3 regions of the Bacillus paramobilis genome follow, and region 3 is predicted to be linked to each of the others. Evidence: riboswitches for the same ligand, from Rfam matches in the RefSeq annotation. Region 3 holds a riboswitch; each other region holds the start of a gene.

Region 1 (2,204 bases), 1.1 Mb from region 3:
TCTAACAACCCTTCTTCTGTAATTAATCGATACGCTGTATTTGCTAGTGCTTTTGCGGATGTAATTAATGCTTTATCTCCAAGTTCTGAACGTGCTGCTTCTCTAAATTCATTCGTATGCGCAATTAAATCGTCTGGACCGATTTTAATGTACGGATGAATGGTCGGTACGACTTGGCTTACGTTTCCTGCGTCTGTTGAGCCGATGCCAAATCTTTCTTTACGATTTACGTCTTCACCTTGTAATTCTAATTCTTCGGCTACGACGTCATTAAATGTTTTTGTTACGAGTAGTTCATCGATTTCATTTTGGAATTGATGAATTTTCACTTTCGTACCTGTTGCTAGCGCTGCTCCTTGTGCGATGTTTCTTACTTTTTCTGTTACTTCTGCACATCTTTTTCTCGTTGCTGCACGGATGAAGAACCTTGCTGCTGCGTAGTCTGGAATAATATTCGGCGCTTTTCCGCCCTCAGTAATCACGCCATGAATTTTCACATCTGACGGAAGTTGTTGGCGAAGTGCATTAATGCTGTTGTACAGCTGAATGACCGCATCTAATGCGTTAATTCCTTCTTCTGGTGAAGCTGCGGCGTGAGCTGTTTTTCCGTAAAAATGAAAATCAAGTGGATCGACTGCTAGTGAAGGACTCGTTGTCGCAGTTTTTCCGCTCGGATGAATCATAAGTGCCACATCAATATCTTTAAATAACCCCGCTTTTACATAACTCGCTTTCGCACTACCGTTTGGCCCTCCTTCTTCTGCTGGCGTTCCGAATACGACAACTTCCCCGCCAATTTCTTCAAGCGTTTCTGATAATGCGATCGCTGCTGCAACGCTAATTGTGCCAATTAAATTGTGACCACACGCATGACCGAGTCCTGGTAAAGCGTCATACTCAGCTAAAAATGCGATGACCGGTCCTTGTTTTCCTGAACTTTTGCGCGCGATAAAACCTGTTTCATGTCCAGCTATATTGTGCTGCAGCTGAAACCCTGCGCTTCCTAATAATAAACTTAACGTTCTTGATGCGTAAAACTCTTGATTACCAATCTCCGGATTCGCATGAATATCATGACTTGTTTCTATGTACTTTTCCTTATTTCTTTCTATACTCTCTTCAATTGTTTTTCTTTGTGACGTTACTCCAGTCGCTCCCATTTGTCTTCCCCCTTATATTTTCACATAAAAAAGCCTCTTTCTAAAAGATAGAAAGAGGCTTCTGCATTTACAGTCAAAATGAGCTTCTTTCTTATCTTTCAAGTTACCTTGCTGGAATTGGCACAGTATTCATAAAAGAATCCGCTGCCGAGGTGTCATAGGGCCAGTCCCTCAACCTCTCGTGATAAGAATTTTCATAAGATTATATTAAATTACATTCATTCTATGTTCATTCCGATTAAAAGTCAAGGAATTCCTATCCGAATTTACCGAATATCTAAAAATCCTTTTAACACACCAATTGTTTCCGGTACTTGTAATCTTGCACATACGTACGGAAATTCCATACTACCTTCAAATATCATTTGTGATGTGAGCGGTGCGCCTGCCCAAAAGATTTCATCATCGATTACGATAAACGGGAATGCTTTATTTTGCCTTTGTAACTTTACATTTTTTAATGGAACTGGTCCATCACTATACACTGTTATTTGCGCATTTGTACGCATTAACGCTTGCCATACTCGCTTATCCACTTGTTTTGTGCTTGGAAGTGAAATAATAATTTTTCGTTTTGCGGCCAAAATATCTTTCAATAGTCCTTTCGGCTCTTCAAGATTCATTTCCATAAACCAACGTAAACGTTTCGAAATTTTCCGTTCCCACAATTGTCTTGATGTCGTACGATCATACACATCTCCGTGTCGTTCTATATGAGCTGTTAATTGTGATAACGCTTGTTTTCTCGATAAGTTTTTACGCATATAATGGCAATCTGATAATTGAATGAACTTCCCTCTCGCTCTCGTTACTGCAACGTTGACGAGGCGATGGTTTTTATGGTCAAAGAATAACACGCCAGGTCGTTCTTGCGGATAACTATCAACCGTATCAAAAATCATCATATCTCTTTCAGACCCTTGAAACTTATGAACCGTCGCCGCTAAAACTGGTATGTTTTGATATTTCGTTCTCTGCAACATTTCTCTAATACACGTTGATAAAAAGCGGGATTGTGCCCTGTAAGGTGTAACAACACCAATC
Region 2 (2,204 bases), 670 kb from region 3:
TCGTTTCATTTGTATCTTCAGAATCCGTTAACTGCTGTACAAATCGTTTCGTAATGTCTTTCTGCGGATTGCGAAATACATCCAGCACTGGACCCGTTTCTACAATCTTTCCTTTCTCCATTACCGCCACTCGATTACAAATCTTCCGAATCACATGCATCTCGTGTGTAATGAGTACAATTGTTAAACCGAGACGCTTATTAATATCTAATAACAAATCTAAAATTTGATCTGTCGTTTCTGGATCAAGAGCTGATGTTGCCTCATCACATAAAAGCACTTGTGGGTTGTTAGCTAATGCTCTTGCAATACCAACGCGTTGCTTTTGTCCTCCGCTCAGCTGAGATGGATACGCATCTCCTCTTCCTTCTAATCCAACAAGATGAATTAGCTCATCAACGCGTTTTCTTCTCGCCGCCCTATCAACACCTGCGATTTCAAGTGGAAACTCGATATTTTCACGTACAGTTCGTGACCAAAGTAAGTTGAAATGCTGAAAAATCATTCCGATTTCTTGCCTTGCCTTACGAAGTTCACTTCCTGTAATTGCTGAAATCACACGATTTGCAATTGTAATTTGGCCTGAAGTTGGTTTCTCTAGCTGATTGAATAATCTGATTAACGAACTTTTCCCAGCGCCACTATATCCGATAACACCAAATATTTCACCTTTGTCTATTTTTAAATTGGCATTATCTACAGCAGTGACATCACCGCTTTTTGCTTTATATATTTTCTTTACATTCTCTAATAGAATCATGGTGTATCACCCCTTTTTTATTTGGATCGACTCCGCAATTTTTTATGTTTAATGCGTGTAGTCCACCGTTATCACTACTTTTATTATTTGAATGTCCTCCACATTCAAACAATAAAAAAACCTTTCCGCTTTAGAGAAGCAGAAAGGTTTATATGCGTATATAACAACATTATCCCTCTCTCTCATCTCTCAAAGCATTTGCTTTGCAGGAATTGGCACCATTTCAACATAAGTTGACGGTTGCCGGGCTTCACAGGGCACAGTCCCTCCACCTCTCTTGATAAGAGAAATCAGATTACATTTTCGTCTGATTTGTAATTTATGAAATTGTCTATATTTTATGAATTGAATTGTATCAATATCCACACACCATGTCAACAGAAATTTTCGTAAAAAATGAACCTTCAGAATTTTAAGCGCCTACTGACATCGGTTTACATATATGAAACATCGATTCAACTAATAGCATCGTTCGATACGTTCCTGAATATTGTACACGTCCATCGTTCATTAACATTTGCAACCTTACATTTCCGTTCACCAATTGTTTTACATCTTCTTCATCTACACAAACGATTTGTTCCGTTCCTCTTTCCTCATGTAGCAGCTCTATATAATCCCTTGAAATTTGTAGCGAACAACTTTCATCTCCAAAACGGAAATTAACAGTTTTTTCTCCTTGTCTTAAAAGCGGCTCTAAATGATATTGACCATTAGCGTAATTTACAAATGATTGCAGCAAAGAATATAATTTCACCCTAAATCACATCCTTCATATCACTTTCTATTACACATACCATTCCCTCTCACTAAAGAGCAATCCTGTTACTTTCGCTCGACAAATACTGTAACCACCCTGCATCTCGACATATTTCCCGAGAAATATGTCGAGGCGGCAAAAACTTTGCCGCCTACTTTAATTCCGTATATAAATATTCAACCGAATGAAATGCATATATCTTCTTCATGAGTGTCCCATTTTCAAAAACAAGTAAACACGGTACACTTTCGATTCCATACTCTTTCGCTAAATGCGGAGCATAATTTAAATCTAACATTCCAATTTTGAGGTCTTCAATTGTCATCTCAACAACTGTTAACATCTTTTTTGCTAATTGGCATGTTCCACACATTGGAGTATATACATATAACACTGTTTTTTCTTCGTTCTCTATTAGGGCTGTTGCTTCGGCTCCTGTCCAGTCAATCACTTCTATCATTCCTTACCGTAAATATTCTGTATAAACGTCAATGTCAGCTCCCCATAATACATTTGCTAAGTGTGAAGATGGCGCAGTTGCCACTTCTCGGTACGAGCGATCAATATAAATATGCTCAGCTTGCGGAAATTCTTTTCGAAACTGTTTCCTTAACTTTTCTCCAGCATCATCAGCATCCACTAGTACATACACTTCCTTATCAAAAAACTGATCAATGAGCTCAT
Region 3 (2,204 bases):
CAGCATGAAGTAATTCAAACTCATCATAGAAAGTCTCTAATAGCAGTCCATCAACCTGTTCTTCTAGTAATGCACTTGCCTGCTCCAGTAACATAAATTCTCGCTCCATATCAGTTGTCGTAACAGCTCCGATATGTTTCATACCGCCAATTGTTCCTAAAATTGCATTTCTATCTGTAACAGATGCTTTCGCCAATTTTACTGCCGCTCTATTAATTTCAGTAACTTGATTTTCTAAACCATACATACGCAATTTTGCTTCATTTGCTCCGTACGTATTTGTTTGAATTACATCTGCCCCAGCAGCTACATATTGCTTATGAATCGATATAATTAAATCTGGATCAGATATGTTCAATTCTTCAAAACTACTTTGCAAACCATGTGAATGTAATAACGTTCCAACCGCACCATCACCTATTACAATTCCTTTTGATAATAAATCTAGTAATTTCACAAATCTCCCTCATTTCTATCAATATAAAAACCCCCTCTTCACTTTGAAGAGGGGGACATAATCGTTCCTCCTCTTATTATGCAAAACAATCGTTTTGCAGGTATTAGCACCGTTTCAAACATTTCGTTTGAAGGTTGCCGGGTTTCACAGGGCCTTTCCCTCCACCGCTCTCAATAAGAGTTTGTCTTTATTATTTTATTTATGTAGCTAAAAGGAAATGCGTTCCCCTTTTAACAATGTTTGTTAATTTTTTTAATAAATTTAGCATGCACAAATACAAAAGTCAATGACACTTGCGGAAAAATAAAAATTATTTAAAATAAAGTTGCAATTCAATTATCTTTTGTTGTAAAGTTAAAAACATAATAAAATTTCATACGAACATTCTTATCTAGAGAGGTAGAGGGACTGGCCCTATGACGCCTCAGCAACCATTAACATTTGTTAATAAGGTGCTAATTCCAGCAAATTGTGAAAGATTTGACAGATGAGAAGAAGACTCTATTCAAACCGAAAGCCTTCTTCTTAGAAGGCTTTTTTTATTTTACATTCACTTAATTGTTAACTTTAAAAGGAGGAATTTTTACATGTCAACTATTGAAACAAAACTAGCACAAATCGGAAACCGGAGCGAAACTACAACAGGAACTGTTAATCCGCCTGTTTATTTCTCAACTGCTTATCGTCACGAGGGAATTGGTAAATCTACTGGTTTTGACTATTCACGAACTGGAAATCCAACTCGCGGTCTTTTAGAACAGGCAATCGCAGACTTAGAATACGGCGAACAAGGTTATGCCTGTAGCTCCGGAATGGCAGCTGTTCTCCTCGTCCTTTCGCTATTCCGTTCTGGAGACGAACTTATTGTGTCTGAAGATTTATACGGCGGCACTTATCGATTATTTTCTGAGCACGAAAAAAAGTGGAACGTTCGATGTAGATACGTAAATACACAATCTATTCAACAAATTGAGAAAGCTATCACAGCTGAAACGAAAGCTATTTTCATAGAAACTCCGACTAATCCATTAATGCAAGTTACTGATATTGCCGCTGTCGCAACTGTAGCGAAAAGACACGGACTACTCCTTATTGTAGACAACACATTCTACACGCCTTATATACAGCAGCCATTAACAGAAGGTGCTGACATTGTACTTCATAGCGCAACGAAATATTTAGGTGGGCATAACGATGTACTAAGCGGACTTGTCGTTGCAAAAGGAAAGGAACTTTGTGAGGAAATCGCTCATTACCATAATGCCTCTGGTGCAGTCTTAAGCCCATTTGACTCATGGCTATTAATTCGTGGTATGAAAACGTTAGCGCTTCGTATGAGACAACATGAAGAAAATGCAAAAGCAGTTGTCGCTTATTTAAATGATGAAGACGGGGTGACAGATGTATTTTATCCTGGAAAAGGCGGTATGATCTCATTTCGCCTGAAAGATGAAACGTGGATCAATCCATTCTTACAATCTTTATCCTTAATTACATTCGCTGAAAGTCTTGGTGGTGTTGAAAGTTTAATGACCTATCCAGCAACGCAAACACACGCTGATATTCCAGAAGAAATCAGAACAGCAAACGGTGTATGCAATCGTCTTCTTCGATTTTCCGTGGGCATTGAAAATAGTAACGATTTAATTCAAGACTTAAAGCAAGCCATTACACTTGTAAAAGAAGGTGTAAGAATATGAGTTATTCTATAGATACACTCTTACTGCACAACCAATATAAACATGAC

Evidence for each region. Region 3 has a riboswitch for S-adenosylmethionine ahead of metI (cystathionine gamma-synthase/O-acetylhomoserine thiolyase). Riboswitches for the same ligand answer to the same signal wherever they lie in the genome.
Region 1: it holds a riboswitch for S-adenosylmethionine, as region 3 does, so the genes downstream of both, AABL52_RS11585 (M20 family metallopeptidase) here and metI (cystathionine gamma-synthase/O-acetylhomoserine thiolyase) in region 3, are expected to answer to the same signal.
Region 2: it holds a riboswitch for S-adenosylmethionine, as region 3 does, so the genes downstream of both, AABL52_RS02515 (methionine ABC transporter ATP-binding protein) here and metI (cystathionine gamma-synthase/O-acetylhomoserine thiolyase) in region 3, are expected to answer to the same signal.

Annotation. Positions count from the first base shown of each region.
Region 1 covers NZ_CP151108.1:2,240,228-2,242,431, reverse strand. The annotation lists gene AABL52_RS11585 (M20 family metallopeptidase) at 1-1,160, opposite strand, end outside; SAM riboswitch class I at 1,249-1,351, opposite strand; gene AABL52_RS11580 (AAA domain-containing protein) at 1,427-2,204, opposite strand, start outside.
Region 2 covers NZ_CP151108.1:516,476-518,679, reverse strand. The annotation lists gene AABL52_RS02515 (methionine ABC transporter ATP-binding protein) at 1-760, opposite strand, end outside; SAM riboswitch class I at 940-1,047, opposite strand; gene AABL52_RS02510 (hypothetical protein) at 1,173-1,517, opposite strand; gene AABL52_RS02505 (thioredoxin family protein) at 1,672-1,980, opposite strand; gene AABL52_RS02500 (toprim domain-containing protein) at 1,984-2,204, opposite strand, start outside.
Region 3 covers NZ_CP151108.1:1,182,926-1,185,129, reverse strand. The annotation lists gene AABL52_RS06165 (bifunctional homocysteine S-methyltransferase/methylenetetrahydrofolate reductase) at 1-457, opposite strand, end outside; SAM riboswitch class I at 528-637, opposite strand; SAM riboswitch class I at 842-951, shown strand; gene metI (cystathionine gamma-synthase/O-acetylhomoserine thiolyase) at 1,045-2,157, shown strand; gene metC (cystathionine beta-lyase) at 2,154-2,204, shown strand, end outside.